DNA from 4 places in the Kitasatospora sp. NPDC092948 genome. Region 3 is predicted to be linked to each of the others. Evidence: riboswitches for the same ligand, from Rfam matches in the RefSeq annotation. Region 3 holds a riboswitch; each other region holds the start of a gene.
What was found. A riboswitch is a leader RNA that binds a small molecule or an ion and turns the genes downstream of it on or off. The one in region 3 is predicted to bind cobalamin.
Positions count from the first base shown of each region.

Region 1: another riboswitch for cobalamin. It lies ahead of metE (5-methyltetrahydropteroyltriglutamate--homocysteine S-methyltransferase); the one in region 3 lies ahead of metE (5-methyltetrahydropteroyltriglutamate--homocysteine S-methyltransferase).
Region 2: another riboswitch for cobalamin. It lies ahead of ACIQF6_RS12090 (ribonucleoside-diphosphate reductase subunit alpha); the one in region 3 lies ahead of metE (5-methyltetrahydropteroyltriglutamate--homocysteine S-methyltransferase).
Region 4: another riboswitch for cobalamin. It lies ahead of cobN (cobaltochelatase subunit CobN); the one in region 3 lies ahead of metE (5-methyltetrahydropteroyltriglutamate--homocysteine S-methyltransferase).

Region 1 is NZ_JBIVPU010000005.1:405,546-409,385, forward strand. Features, by position in the region: gene ACIQF6_RS18855 (hypothetical protein) at 1-284, opposite strand, end outside; gene cobF (precorrin-6A synthase (deacetylating)) at 542-1,303, shown strand; cobalamin riboswitch at 1,395-1,615, shown strand; gene metE (5-methyltetrahydropteroyltriglutamate--homocysteine S-methyltransferase) at 1,771-3,840, shown strand, end outside.
Region 2 is NZ_JBIVPU010000003.1:566,818-570,657, forward strand. Features, by position in the region: gene ACIQF6_RS12090 (ribonucleoside-diphosphate reductase subunit alpha) at 1-1,716, opposite strand, end outside; cobalamin riboswitch at 1,888-2,026, opposite strand; gene ACIQF6_RS12095 (GNAT family N-acetyltransferase) at 2,107-2,604, opposite strand; gene ACIQF6_RS12100 (helix-turn-helix domain-containing protein) at 2,874-3,840, shown strand, end outside.
Region 3 is NZ_JBIVPU010000008.1:227,913-231,752, reverse strand. Features, by position in the region: gene metE (5-methyltetrahydropteroyltriglutamate--homocysteine S-methyltransferase) at 1-1,758, opposite strand, end outside; cobalamin riboswitch at 1,906-2,129, opposite strand; gene ACIQF6_RS23890 (enoyl-CoA hydratase) at 2,254-3,027, opposite strand; gene mmsB (3-hydroxyisobutyrate dehydrogenase) at 3,024-3,840, opposite strand, start outside.
Region 4 is NZ_JBIVPU010000001.1:1,063,638-1,067,477, forward strand. Features, by position in the region: gene cobN (cobaltochelatase subunit CobN) at 1-2,360, opposite strand, end outside; cobalamin riboswitch at 2,530-2,668, opposite strand; gene cobG (precorrin-3B synthase) at 2,841-3,840, shown strand, end outside.

The sequences.
Region 1 (3,840 bases), on a different contig from region 3:
CGCTGGCCGTCCCGGAACTGTTCGAGCGTCAGGTCGAGCTCCACGCCGCTCGGCAGCCGGTTCCACCAGTGGAACCCCTGCTGCTCCCCGTCCCGGTGCACCTCGCCGACCACCAGCTCGCCGCCGAAGAGGTCGTTCACCAGCAGGGCCGTGATGTCGCAGTGCCCCCACGCCGGATTGTCGGGCCCCCACCCGGCGCCGGCCAGGTCGTCGGGCGAGCAGGTGTCGGCGGCCCAACTGGCGCGCAGGGCCCGGTCGAGGTCGAGCAGGTTCCACGGAGTCATCCCGACAGCATCGCACCCGGCACCGACAACGCTCCCCCGGTGGTGTCCGAACGGCCGGACGCCGCAAGGGCTTTCGAACCTGGTCGAATCAGTCGCAGGCGGGCCGGGCGTTCCGGTTTCCTTGGGTGCGGGACGGGAGGCACGACCGCGCGCCGCTCCGGTACGGGGGTCCGGAGCGGCCTCGGCCGGTGTGCCTCCCGTGCCTCCCGCGCCTCCCACCTGCGGTGCCGCCGGAGCCACCAGGCACAATCGGCGTCATGCGTACCCTTCTCGTCATCGGCATCGGCGCGGGCGATCCCGACCACCTCACTCTGGAGGCGGTCAAGGCGATCGGCCGCACGGATGCGTTCCTGCTGCTGGACAAGCCCGAGGAGCGCCAGGACCTGATCCGGCTGCGGCGACAGATGATCGCCGAGCACGGGCGGCCCGGGCACCGGGTGGTGGAGTTGATCGACCCGGCGCGGGACCGCGCCACGGCGGCGTACAAGGAGGCCGTCGAGGAGTGGCGGGAGCGGCGCGCCGACCTGGTCGAGCAGGCGGTCGTCGACGAGCTGGCGGAGGACCAGACCGGTGCGCTGCTGGTCTGGGGCGACCCGGCGCTGTACGACAGCGTGATCGCCGTCCTGGACCGGATCCTGGCGCGCGGGCGCACCGCGTTCGAGTACACCGTCGTCCCCGGCATCAGCAGCATCTCGGTGCTGGCGGCCCGCCACCGCACCACCTTGACCCGCACCGCGCGCCCCGTGCGGATCACCACCGGCCGGCGCCTCGCCGCCGAGGGTTTCGGCCCGGGCTCGGAGGACGCGGTGGTGATGCTGGACGGGCAGGCCGCGTTCACCAAGATCGACCCCGCGGGTGTGCACATCCACTACGGCGCCTACCTGGGCACCGAGGACGAGATCCTGGCCGCCGGGCCGCTCGCCGAACAGGCCGACCGCATCGCGGAGTTGCGCGAGCGGGCGCGCGAGCGCAAGGGCTGGATCATGGACAGCTACCTGCTGCGCCGCACCGAGGACTGACCGGCCGGCCGCCCCGGCCGCGGGGCCTCTTCCGCGTCTCATGGAGCGGACGGATGGCGGAACGACGTCCCGCCGCCCGTCCGCTTCGTTCTACACTGACCGCGCAACTGGTTCGCCCTGCCAGCCAGGCAGGCGCGTCGTAAGAGGGAACCCGGTGGGAATCCGGGACTGCCCCGCAGCGGTGAGTGGGAACGACCGCCGTCATCAGCACTGGGTCCGCAAGGGCCCGGGAAGCGACGGCCAGTAGGTGTCCGGGCCTCGGCCCTGGCGGGCCCGCGAGTCCGAAGACCTGCCCGTTGCCCGGGTGCGAAGAGCTCGCGCCCGGCCTCCGATGACCTCGAGGGCGGGTCGGCGAACCACCGGGCGGGCAGGCGCAGTCGAGAGCGCGGCACCGCACCGCTGGCGTCTCCTTTCGCGTCCTCCTGTGCCGTCGGACCCAGGTTCGAGGCTCGCGAAGGAGAGTCCCCTTGACCACGAAGTCCGCAGCCGCGGCAACTGTCCACGGCTACCCCCGCCAGGGTGGCAACCGGGAACTGAAGAAGGCCGTCGAGGGCTACTGGAAGGGCGCCGTCACCGCTGACGCGCTGCTCGCCACCGCCGCCGAACTGCGTTGCGCCAACTGGCGTCAACTGGCCGGCGCCGGCATCACCGAAGTCCCCACCGGCGACTTCTCGCTGTACGACCACGTGCTGGACACCACCGTCGCCCTCGGTGCGGTCCCGCCCCGGCACCGGGCCGCGGTGGAGGCCGATCCGCTGGCCGGCTACTTCGCCATGGCGCGCGGCACCCAGGAGCTTTCGCCGCTCGAAATGACCAAGTGGTTCGACACCAACTACCACTATCTGGTGCCCGAGTTGGGCCCGGACACGGTGTTCGCCGCGAACTCCGCCAAGCAGGTCGGCGAGTTCCGCGAGGCGCTCGGCCAGGGCTACCGGGCCCGCCCGGTGCTGCTCGGCCCGATCAGCTACCTGCTGCTCGCCAAGGCCGCGCCCGGCGCGCCGGACGGATTCGAGCCGCTCACCCTGCTGGACCGGCTGCTGCCGGTGTACGCCGAGCTGCTGGCCGACCTGCGGGCCGCCGGCGCCGAGTGGGTGCAGCTCGACGAGCCGGCGCTGGTCCAGGACCGCACCCCGGCCGAGCTGAACGCCGCCGCCCGCGCGTACCGCGACCTCGGCGCGCTGACGGACCGTCCGAAGCTGCTGGTCGCCTCGTACTTCGACCGGCTCGGCGAGGCCCTGATGGTGCTCGCCAAGTCTCCGGTCGAGGGCCTGGCGCTGGACTTCACCGGCCCCGCCGCGGGCAACCTCGCCGACCTGGCCGCGGTCGGCGGCCTGCCCGGCAAGCGGCTGGTCGCGGGCGTCGTGGACGGCCGCAACGTGTGGATCAACGACCTGGAGAAGTCGCTGGCCACCCTCGGCACCCTGCTCGGCCTGGCCGACCGGGTGGACGTCGCCGCGTCCTGCTCGCTGCTGCACGTCCCGCTGGACGTGGCCGCCGAGCGCGACCTGGACCCGCAGATCGGCCGCTGGCTGGCGTTCGCCCGGCAGAAGGCCGCCGAGACGGCGCTGCTGGCCCGCGCCCTGCGCGAGGGCACCTCCGCCGTCACCGCCCAACTCGCCGCCAACCGGGCGGACCTGGCGTCCCGCGCGGTGTCCCCGATCACCCGGGACCCGGCCGTCCGGGCCCGCGCCGCGGCCGTCACCGACGCCGACACCCGCCGCGACGCCCCCTACGCCGTCCGCGCCGAGGCGCAGCGAGCCCGGCTGAAGCTGCCGCCGCTGCCCACCACCACCATCGGGTCCTTCCCGCAGACCGCCGAACTACGGGCCGCCCGGGCCGAGTTGAACGCGGGCCGACTGGAGGAGGCGGACTACCGGGCGCGGATGGCGGACGAGGTCCGCGAGGTGATCGCCTTCCAGGAGAAGACCGGCCTGGACGTGCTGGTGCACGGCGAACCCGAACGCAACGACATGGTGCAGTACTTCGCCGAGCAGCTCACCGGTTACCTGACCACCCGGCACGGCTGGGTGCAGTCGTACGGCACCCGCTACGTGCGGCCGCCGGTGCTGGCCGGCGACCTCTCCCGCCCGCACCCGATGACCGTCGACTGGTACCGGTACGCGCAGAGCCTGACGGACCGTCCGGTCAAGGGCATGCTGACCGGCCCGGTCACCATGCTGGCCTGGTCGTTCGTCCGCGACGACCAGCCGCTCGCCGACACCGCCCGGCAGGTCGCCCTCGCCCTGCGCGACGAGGTCGCCGACCTGGAGGCCGCGGGCGCCGCCGTCATCCAGGTCGACGAACCCGCGCTGCGCGAGACGCTGCCGCTGCGCCGGGCCGGGTGGCCCACGTACCTGGACTGGGCGACCGAGGCCTTCCGGCTGGCCACTTCCCCGGTGCGGTCCGACACCCAGATCCACACCCACATGTGCTACGCCGAGTTCGGTGACATCCTGCGCGCCATCGAGGAGTTGGACGCGGACGTGATCTCCCTCGAGGCGGCCCGCTCGCACATGCAGGTCGCCCACGAGCTGGCC
Region 2 (3,840 bases), on a different contig from region 3:
CTCGCCGTACGCCTCGTGGCGGCCGAACTGCTCGGCCAGGTCGGCGGAGCGCTCGTACGCGGTGAGCATGATGCGCTCGGAGATCAGGGTGGAGAGCGTCTTCGCCTCGGCGGAGTCGAAGTCCAGCCGCAGCTTGAAGAAGACGTCCTGCAGGCCCATCACGCCCAGGCCGACCGGGCGCCAGCGGGAGTTGGAGGTGCCGGCCTCGGTGGTCGGGTAGAAGTTGATGTCGATCACGCGGTCGAGGAAGGTCACCGCGGTGCGCACGGTGGCGTCCAGGCGGTCCCAGTCCATCGCGTTGATCAGGTCGTCGGCCGAGGCGCCCGGGGCGACGTGCGCGCCCAGGTTGACCGAGCCCAGGTTGCAGACCGCGGTCTCGGAGTCGTCGGTGACCTCCAGGATCTCGGTGCACAGGTTGGAGGAGTGCACCGTGCGGCCCGGCAGCGCGGTCTGGTTGGCGGCCCGGTTGGAGGCGTCCTTGAAGGTCATCCAGCCGTTGCCGGTCTGCGCCAGGGTGCGCATCATCCGGGCGTACAGGGTCTGCGCGGGGATGGTGCGGACGGCCTTGCCGGCCTGCTCGGCCTTGCGGTAGGCCTCGTCGAACTCCTCGCCCCACAGGTCGACCAGCTCGGGCACGTCCGCCGGGGAGAACAGCGACCAGTCCTGGTCGGCGTTCACGCGGCGCATGAACTCGTCCGGGATCCAGTGCGCCAGGTTCAGGTTGTGGGTGCGCCGGGCCTCTTCGCCGGTGTTGTCGCGGAGCTCCAGGAACTCCTCGATGTCGGCGTGCCAGGTCTCCAGGTACACGCAGGCCGCGCCCTTGCGCCGGCCACCCTGGTTGACCGCCGCCACGGAGGAGTCCAGGGTGCGCAGGAACGGGACGATGCCGTTCGACTTGCCGTTGGTGCCGCGGATCAGCGAGCCGCGGGAGCGGATCCGGGAGTAAGACAGGCCGATGCCGCCGGCGTGCTTGGACAGCCGGGCGATCTGCGCGTACCGGTTGTAGATCGAGTCCAGGTTGTCCAGCGGCGAGTCCAGCAGGTAGCAGGAGGACATCTGCGGGTGCCGGGTGCCGGAGTTGAACAGCGTCGGGGAGCTGGTCAGGTACTCCAGGCGGCTCATCAGCTTGTACAGCTCGGCCACCTCCAGCACCGACTGCTCGGAGGCACCGACCGCCAGGCCCGCCGCCACACGCAGCAGGAAGTGCTGCGGGGTCTCGACCACCTTGCGGGTGATCGGGTGGCGCAGCAGGTAGCGGGACTGCACGGTGCGCAGGCCGAAGTACTCGAAGCGGTCGTCGCCGGAGGCGTCGATCAGCGAGTCGAACAGGTCGGCGTGCGCGGCGACGAACTCGGCGGTGGTGTCGCCGATCAGGCCCTCGGCGTGGCCGACGGCGATCGAGGCGGAGAACGAGGCGACGCCCTGGGAGGCGGCCTCGTCGGCGATCTCCATCGCCAGCAGGCGGGCGGCCAGCTTCGAGTACTGCGGGTCCTCGGCGATCATCGACGCGGCGGCCTCCACGGCCAGCCCGCGCAGCTCGGCGAAGTCCGAACCGGCGTGGCGGCCGCGCAGCGCGGCGGCGGCGACGTGGCCGGGGTCCACCTGGGGGAGGTCGGTGCTGCGGTCGGTGAGCAGCCGAAGCAGCGCCGCACCGGGGTCGGTGAAGGCGTCGGCGGATCCCTGGGACGGCAGGGTGACTGAGGCGGCGACGGTCAAGGCGCACTCTCTCCTGTGGCGGCGACGGACGTAATTCGAGGTGTCCGGCAGCACGCAGGCGGCAGGGGAGGACGGCACGCCGAAAACGCTCGAACGGCGCGCGAAAGACCCACCCCCGGCCCGCCCGCGAGGCCGGACGGCAAAGCAGTGCTGCATGGCGTCTGCGGGGATGCCGTGTCGCACACCGTCAGCAGGTCCTCGGACTGCGCGGGCGTCGCTACAGCCCGCTCACCGTTGCGGGGCAGTCCCGGATTCGCACCGGGTTCCCCTGCTTCGACAGCGAGGTCGAGCATACATGTTGTGGCGGCTGGAGCTGGCGGCACCAGATGTAGTAGCGCGTGTCGCGTCGTGGTGCCGCGCGTAGACAACGGAAACCGCGCCCGAGGGGCCTCAGAACCGCATCGTGTAGACCATCAGGTTCATGCCGGGGGCCGCCTCCCAGTCCCGTTCGGGGGTGCGGAGGAAGCCCAGAGCATCGTAGATCCGGTGCGCCGCGGTCATCGTCGGCCGGGTCGAGAACGCCATTCCGGCCAGTCCGAGTTCCCGGCTGCGATCGATCGCCGCGGACACCAGCAGCCGGCCGATGCCGCGCCCGCGGGCCGCCGCGGCGACCGCCAGCATCCGGATCTCGCCCTCGTGCGGCAGCGCGATGTCCGCCCACTCGGTGCCGCCCGCGGCGAAGGTCACACAGCCGAGCACCGGCCCGTCCGCGCCGTCGACGGCGACCAGCAGCTCGGCCTCCCGGTTGCGCCGTGCGGCGTCTCTCAGGAGCCCGACGTAGCCCGAGCCGGGATCGGTGAAGCCGTCGCCGACGAAGGCTTCGATGCTGACCTCCCCGGCTCCGGCGAGGTCGTGGTCGAGGGCGCGGCGGACGATCGGGGAGTGCATCCGGACAGTGTGCCGGACCGGGCGCGGCGCGGATCGGCCAGGTCCGGGTCGAACGGGTATCCGGTCGGCCGGTGCACGTTGTCGCGGCCGGTCCGGCCGTTGCGGTCCAGGTCGCGGCCGACCAGAACGCCGAGGAGTCCGAAGCTGCCGATGAGGCCCAGCAGGGCGAGCGCGGAGGTCATGGCTCCACTCTCCGCGCCGCCGCGCCCCGCCACGAGTGGCAGAAATGCAGCATTGCCTCGAAATCCTGCCACTGCCATGCTGGACCGATGCTGAAGAACGTCGCGGTCATCGTGCTGGAGGAGATCCACCCGTTCGAGCTGGGCGTGGCCTGCGAGGTGTTCGGCCTCGACCGCGGCGCCGCCGGCCTGCCGGTGTACGAGTTCGGCCTGGTCGGCGACCGGCCCGGCCCGATGCGCACGCACTCCGGCTTCGACATCCACGTCCCGTACGGCCCGGAGCGGATCGCCGAGGCGGACCTGGTGATCGCCACCGCCACCGGCATCCGCGCGCAGTACCCCGAGGCGCTGTGCGAGGCGCTGCGGGCCGCCCACGCCCGCGGCGCGTACACGCTGTCGATCTGCTCCGGCAGCTTCCTGCTCGGCGCCGCGGGCCTGCTCGACGGCCGCCGCAGCACCACCCACTGGCAGTACGCCGACGTGATGGCCGAGCGCTTCCCGCTGACCACCGTCGAACCCGACGTGCTGTACGTGGACGACGACCCGGTGATCACCTCGGCCGGCACCGCCGCCGGCATCGACGCCTGCCTGCACCTGGTGCGCAAGGTGCAGGGCGCCGAGGTGGCCCGGGCGATCGCCCGCCGGATGGTGGTCGCCCCGCACCGCGACGGCGGGCAGGCCCAGTTCATCAACCGCCCGCTGCCCGAGGGCGACGGCGACTCGCTGGCCGGCACGCTGGAGTGGATGCGCCGCCACCTCGACCGGGAGACCAGCGTGGACGAGCTCGCCCGGCAGGCCCACATGTCCCCGCGCACCTTCGCCCGGCGCTTCCAGCAGGAGACCGGCACCACCCCGCACCGCTGGCTGACCGGCCAGCGGGTGCTGTTCGCGCAGCGCCTGCTGGAGTCCACCGACGAGAGCGTGGACGCGGTCGCCGCCCGCTGCGGCTTCGGCAACGCCGCCACCCTGCGGCACCACTTCGGCCGCCGCCTCGGCACCACCCCGCAGGCCTACCGGCGGGCCTTCGGCGGCCCCGGCGGCCCGGCCGGGACGGCCC
Region 3 (3,840 bases):
TGCGGTGTCGGCGAGCGGCTGGTCGTCGCGGACGAACGACCAGGCCAGCATGGTCACCGGCCCGGTCAGCATGCCCTTGACCGGACGGTCCGTCAGGCTCTGCGCGTACGCGTACCACTCGACGGTCATCGGGTGCGGCCGGGAGAGGTCGCCGGCCAGCACCGGCGGCCGCACGTACCGGGTGCCGTACGACTGCACCCAGCCGTGCCGGGTGGCCAGGTAGCCGGTGAGCTGCTCGGCGAAGTACTGCACCATGTCGTTGCGTTCGGGCTCGCCGTGCACCAGCACGTCCAACCCGGCCTTCTCCTGGTACGCGATCACCTCGCGGACCTCGTCCTGCATCCGCTCGCGGTAGGCGGCGGCGTCGATCCGGCCGGCCGTCAGATCGGCCCGGGCCACCCGCAGTTCGGTGGTCTGCGGAAAGGAGCCGATGGTGGTGGTGGGCAACAGCGGAAGGCCGAGCCGGATGCGCTGTGCTCGGGCACGCTGCGGGTACGCCTCGGCCCGGCGGGCGTCGGCCTCGGTGACACCGGCGACCCGGGCCCGGACGGCCGGGTCACGGGTGATGGGCGAGGTGGCGCGCGAGGCGAGATCGGCCCGGTTCGCGGCCAGGTCGGCGGCGATGGCGGAGGCGCCCTCGCGCAGGCCGCGGGCAAGCAGCGCCACCTCGGCCGCTTTCTGCTTGGCGAAGGCCAGCCAGCGGTGGATCTGCGGGTCGACGTCCCGCTCGGCGTCGGCGTCCAGTGGGACGTGCAGCAGTGAGCAGGAGGGGGCGACGTCGACGGTGTCGGCGAAGCCGAGCAGGGTGCCCAGGGTGGCGAGCGACTTCTCCAGGTCGTTGATCCAGATGTTGCGACCGTCGACGACCCCGGCGACCAGGCGCTTGCCGGGCAGGCCGCCGACCGCTGCGAGGTCGTCCAGGTTGGCGGCCGCGGGGCCGGTGAAGTCCAGCGCCAGGCCCTCGACGGGGGCCTTGGCGAGCACCGGCAGGGCCGCGCCGAGCCGGTCGAAGTAGGAGGCGACCAGCAGCTTCGGACGGTCCGTCAGCGCGCCGAGCTCGCGGTAGGCGCGGGCGGCGGAGTTCAGCTCGGCCGGGGTGCGGTCCTGGACGAGCGCGGGCTCGTCGAGCTGTACCCACGCCGCGCCGGCCGCCCGCAGGTCGGCCAGCAGTTGCGCGTACACCGGCAACAGGCGGTCCAGCAGGGTGAGCGGCTCGAAGTCGGCGGACACGCCGGGTGCGGGCTTGGCGAGCAGCAGGTAGGTGATCGGGCCGACCAGCACCGGGCGGGCCCGGTGACCGAGCGCGAGGGCCTCCCTCAGCTCGCCGACGGCCTTGGCGGGATTGGCGGCGAACACCGTGTCCGGCCCCAACTCGGGTACCAGGTAGTGGTAGTTGGTGTCGAACCACTTGGTCATTTCGAGCGGTGCGAGGTCCTGGGTGCCGCGCGCCATGGCGAAGTACCCGGCCAGCGGGTCGGCGTCCACCGCGGCCCGGTGCCGGGGCGGGATCGCGCCGACGGCGACCGTGGTGTCGAGCACGTGGTCGTACAGCGAGAAGTCGCCGGTGGGCAGCTCCTGGACGCCCGCCTCGACGAGCTGCGTCCAGTTGGCGCGGCGCAGGTCGGCGGCGGCGGCCAGCAGGGCTTCGGCGCTCACCGCGCCCTTCCAGTAGCCCTCGACGGCCTTCTTCAGCTGCCGGTTGCCGCCCTGGCGGGGATATCCGTGGGCGGTTGCCGCGGCTACGGACTTCGTGGTCAAGGGACTCTCCTTCGCGAGTCTGTCTCCTCGGATGCCCGGGACTGGACGAGAGCGCGAAGGGATGCCGAACCGGACGGACGCCGACACGGCTCCGCCCGGTATGCACGCCGACCCGCCCACGAGGTCACCGGAAAGCCGCCCACGAACGGTCGCGGACGGACAGCGGGCAGGTCTTCGGACTCGCGGGCTCGCCCGGGGAGTTCGACTCCCGGGCACCTACTGGCCGTCGCTTCCCAGACCCTCCGGGTCCAGTGCGTATGACGGCGGTCGTTCCCACTCACCGCTGCGGGGCAGTCCCGGATTCCCACCGGGTTCCCTCTTGCGACGCGCCTGCCTGGCGGACAGGGCGAACCAGCTGCACCGGTCAGACTACGGCCAACTCCTCGGCCTCCGGGCAGCGAATCGCCAAACTGTCCGCATCCTGAGATGTGCCGGGCTTCCGCGCCCCCACCGGGGGAGCCTTCCGTGGTGCGGGCGCGGAGCCCTGTCCGCAGGTCAGCGATGGGTGAAGGACGGCGCCCGCTTCTCGGCGAACGCCGCCATGCCCTCCTTCTGGTCGGCGGTGGCGAAGGCCGCGTGGAAGAGCCGTCGTTCGAATCGCACGCCCTCGGCCAGGGTGGTTTCGAAGGCGCGGCCGACACTCTCCTTCAGCATGATCGCCGCCGGGGCGGACATCGCCGCGATCGTCTCGGCAGTGGTGAGGGCCTCGGTCAACAGATCATCGGCGGGGACGATCCGGGAGACCAGGCCGGCCCGCTCGGCCTCCTCGGCGTCCATCGTTCGGCCGGTGAGGCACAGTTCCATCGCCTTGGCCTTGCCGACCGCCCGGGTGAGCCGCTGCGACCCGCCGATGCCGGGAATGACGCCAAGCGTGATCTCCGGCTGGCCGAACTTCGCGCTGTCCGCCGCCAGCAGGACGTCGCACAGCATCGCCAACTCGCACCCGCCGCCCAGCGCGTACCCCGCGACCGCGGCGACGACCGGTTTCCGCAGCGCCCCGAACCGGTCCCAGGCAGCGAACCAGTCGTCGAGGTAGGCATCGACAAAGGTGAGCGACCGCATCTCCTTGATGTCGGCTCCGGCCGCGAAGGCCCGCTCCGATCCGGTGACGACCAGACAGCCGATCTCCGGGTCGCGGTCGAAGGCCGTCGCCGCAGCGACGACTTCGGTCATCAGCAGGGTGTTGAGGGCGTTCAGGGCCTTCGGTCGGTCGAGCGTGATCAACCCCACCCGGCCCCTGCGCTCGCTCCGGATCGTCTCGTACCTCACGCGGGGTCCTTTCGAAGTGTGCGAATGATGGCGGAGAAGTCCAGCCCGGCGGCCTCGCCCCGGGCGAAGTCGGCGAACAACTCGGCGGCCCGGCGGCCCAGTTCGGCCGGGACGGCGGAGGCGGTGGCGGCGTCGGCGGCGAGCCCGAGGTCCTTGGCCATCAGCGCGGCGGCGAAGCCTGCGGCGTAGTCCCGATTGGCGGGGCTGGCGGGAACAGGGCCGGGCACCGGGCAGTTGCTGGTGAGCGCCCAGCACTGCCCGGACGCCGCGGACGCGACGTCGAACAGGGCCTGGTGACCGAGGCCGAGGCTCTCCCCGAGGACGAACGCCTCGCCGACCGCGATCATGGAGACGCCGAGGATCATGTTGTTGCAGATCTTGGCGGCCTGCCCGGCGCCGGAGCCCCCGCAGTGGACGATCCGGCGGCCCATCGCCGCCAGCACCGGCTGCACGGCGGCGAAGTCGGCGTCCTCCGCGCCCACCATGAAGGTCAGGCCCGCCGCCTCGGCGCCGGCCACGCCGCCGGAGACCGGCGCGTCGACGGCGCGGTGCCCGGCGGCCCGGGCCAGCTCGGCGGCGGACCGGGCATCCCCGACCGCGATGGTGGAGCAGTCGACGAACAGCGCGCCGGGGGCTGCGGCGGAGGTCAACTCCCGGTAGGCGTCCAGGACATGCTGCCCGGCCGGCAGCATGGTGACCACCAGGTCGGCCCCGGCGACCGCCTCGGCCGCCGAGCCGGCGGTCGCCACCCCGCGCTCCGCGGCCCGGGTACGGGCCGTTCCGGCGAGGTCGTAGCCGGTCACCCGGTGCCCG
Region 4 (3,840 bases), on a different contig from region 3:
GCCGCGAAGGACAGTACCTCGGCCACGGCCGCAGGCAGACCCGCAGCGACCTTCGCGACCGCCGCCGGGTCCCAGCCCTCGGCCTCCATCGCCTCCACCAGCGCCCGCGCCTGTGCCTCGGCCGCGTCCGTCGCCCCCAGCGTCAGCGCCGCCTCGTCCAGGCCGAGGGCCTCCCGCAGACCCGGCAGGGCGCTGACGCCGCCCCAGATCTGCCGCGCCCGCAGGATCGCCAGCACGATGTTGACCCGGTCCACGCCGACCGGGGCCTGACCGAGCACATGCAGGCCGTCACGGATCTGCGCGTCCTTGATCTCGCACAGCCAGCCGTCGACGTGCAGCAGGAAGTCGTCGAAGCCGTCGTCCTCCGGCCGCTCGTCCAGCCCCAGGTCGTGGTCCAGCTTGGCGGCCTGGATCAGCGTCCAGATCTGCGCCCGGATCGCCGGCAGCTTCGCCGGGTCCATCGCCGCGATGTTCGAGTGTTCGTCCAGCAGCTGCTCCAGCCGGGCGATGTCGCCGTACGAATCCGCGCGCGCCATCGGCGGCACCAGGTGGTCGACCAGCGTGGCGTGTGCCCGGCGCTTGGCCTGGGTGCCCTCGCCCGGATCGTTCACCAGGAACGGGTACACCAGCGGCAGATCGCCCAGCACCGCGTCCGGGCCGCACTCCGCCGACAGGGCAGCCGTCTTGCCCGGCAGCCACTCCAGGTTGCCGTGCTTGCCCAGGTGCACCACCGCGTGCGCACCGAACCCGCCGTCCGCCTCGGCCGCCGCGATCCACCGGTACGCCGCCAGGTAGTGGTGGCTCGGCGGCAGGTCCGGGTCGTGGTAGATCGCCACCGGGTTCTCGCCGAACCCGCGCGGCGGCTGAATGAGGACCAGCAGATTGCCCGAGCGCAGACCCGCCAGCACGAGGTCGCCGTCCGGGTTCTGCGAACGGTCCACGTACAGCTCGCCCGGCGCCGGACCCCAGTGCTCCTCGACCTGCTCGCGCAGCGCCGCCGGCAGCGTCGCGTACCAGCGGCGGTAGTCGGCGGCCGGGATGCGCACCGGGTTGCGGGCCAGCTGATCCTCCGTCAGCCACGCCTGGTCGTAGCCGCCGGCCTCGATCAGCGCGTGGATCAGCGCATCGCCCTCGTGCTGGTGGTCGGTCGCGGTGTGCAGACCCGGCAGGCTGTCACCCAGGTCCATGCCCTCCGCGCGCAGCCGCTCCAGCAGCCGGATCGCCGACGCCGGAGTGTCCAGACCGACCGCGTTGCCGACCCGGGCATGCTTGGTCGGATAAGCCGACAGAACCAGGGCGAGACGACGCTCGGACGCCGGCGTGTGCCGCAGCCGGGCGTGCCGCACCGCGATGCCCGCCACCCGCGACGCACGCTCCGGGTCCGCCGCGTACACCGTAAGCCCGTCCTGGTCGACCTCCTTGAAGGAGAACGGAACGGTGATCAACCGGCCGTCGAACTCCGGGACGGCGATCTGCGTCGCGGTGTCCAGCGGCGACAGCCCGTCGTCGCTGCCCTCCCACTGCGCCCGCGACCAGGTCAGGCACAGCGCCTGCATGATCGGCCGGTCCAACGCCGCCAACGCCCCGGCGTCCCACGCCTCTTCGTCACCACCGGCCTGCGCATCGGCCGGCCGGGTGCCGCCCGCCGCCAGCACCGTCGTCACGATCACATCGGCCGCGCCCAGCTCCGCCAGCAACTCCGGCTCCGCACCGCGCAGCGACGCGCAGAAATACGCGCGGGCCTGCGCACCCTGCTCCTCGATCGCTCGGCAGAGCGTCTCCACGAACGCCGTGTTGCCGCTCATGTGGTGCGCCCGGTAGTACAGCACCGCGACCCGAGGGCCTTCGTGCGACGCGGGCGTGGCGGGCTCCGCCGAGGCGGACGCGGGATGCTCCGGCGAGGAGGCGCGCTCCGCCGAGGTGCGGGCGGTGCGCTCCAGCGGACCCCAGGACGGGGCCGACGCCGGCGGCGCGAAACCGTGACCGGTCAGCAGCACCGTGTCCGACAGGAACGCGCCCAGCTCCGCCAGGTTCGCCGGACCGCCGTGCGCCAGGTACGCGTGCGCCTCCGCCGCGATGCCCGCCGGCACCGTCGACAACTCCATCAGCTGCGCGTCCGGCGCCTGCTCACCCGTCAGCACCACCACCGGACGCGGCCCCGCGAGCAGCGCGTCCAGCCCCTCCTGCCACGCCCGGCGCCCGCCCAACAGGCGCACCACGACCAGCTCGACACCGTCCAGCAGTTCCGGCAGATCGGCAGGGTCCAGCCGGGCCGGATTGCCCCACCGGAACCGCACCGGACCGCTCGACGCCCGGGCACTCAACAGGTCCGTGTCGGACGTGGACAGCAGCAGGATCATGCGAAAGCCCTCCCGGGCGTCTCGAACAGCGCGGACAACCCGGTCGTGGGAACACAGATGCGGTCGAGGACGCGGAGAGGCCCGACGGGGACAGAGCCCACGGGCACCCGCCAGGATGCGGGCATGCGGCAGCGCATGGCACAGGCCTTCCTCGGGGTCCTCGCCCCGGGCAGTGGAGGACGGCCGGAGTTCCTGGCTCCCACGGCTCACTGAGCCGCGGTCACAGTGGCGGGACCGCACCGGATTCTCACCGGACTTCCTCCGCTGTGCCGTCGCTGGCAGCGGACACCCCGAGAGGTGCCCGCCAGCATCGTACGGGTTGATGGCGCGTCGGGGGAGTGTGACGTGCGCCGCGCACCCGAAACGCCCGCCGCCGTCGCCCGAACCCCGCCCTGAGCTGGGCGTTCGTCCGGCCCACACCCCCGGGCGGCGACGGCCGGGACATCGGCACGACCCGCGGCCATGGGTATGCTCGCCGCCATGCCACCCACACCCGACGCCTTCGCGGCACCCATCGTCGGGCCCGACCGAGGCCGCGCCGACGCCTGCCCCGGCGCGCTCCGCCTGCACCCCGCCGAGGACGGCCACCTCGCCCGACTCCGGCTACCGGGCGGCTACTTGACGTACCGTCAGATGCTTGCGGTGGCCGACGCGGCCGACACGCTCGGCGACGGCGACATCGAGATCACCTCCCGCGGCAACCTCCAGCTGCGCGGCCTGCCCGAGCACTGCGCCGACGACCTCGCCGAACGGCTGCGCACCGTCGGCCTGCTGCCCTCCGACACCCACGAACGCGTCCGCAACATCGTCGCCTCACCGCTGGCCGGCCTCGACGGAAACGGCTGCCCCGACGTCGACCTGCCGCACTGGGTACGAGAGTTGGACGCCTCCCTGTGCGCCGCGCCATGGGCCGCCCGACTCTCCGGCAAATTCCTGTTCGCCCTCGACGACGGCCGCGGCGACACCGCCGCCCTCGACGCCGATGTGACCTTGATCGCAGTCGGCGACGGCCGCGCCCTGCTGCGCCTCGGCCGCGCCCACCGCGCCACCACCGTCGACCACCCCGTGTCCGCCGCGCTGTACGCCGCCCGGCACTTCCTCGACCTGGCCGACGGACGCGCCTGGCACCTGCGCGAAGTCCAGGCCGAACTGCCCGACGGTGACGTTCCGCTGCCGCGATTCGCCGGCGAACGGCCCGCGCTGGGCATGGTCGCGAGCGCTGTTCCGGCCGGGAGCGCCGTTTCTGGGGGGAGCGCCGTTTCCGGGGGGAGTGTCGGCCTCGGGGGGAGCGCTGTCTCGGTCGGGCTGAGGTTCGGGCGGGCGAGCAGTTCGCAGTGGCGGCTGCTGGCCGAGGTGCTCGGGCCGGACGGCGGCGAGAGCGTACGGCTGACGCCGTGGCGCGGCGTCGTCGTGCCCTCGGCCGGGGCTGGATTTGCGGCCGACGCGCTGCCGCGGCTCGCCGAGGCCGGCTTCCGGGTCG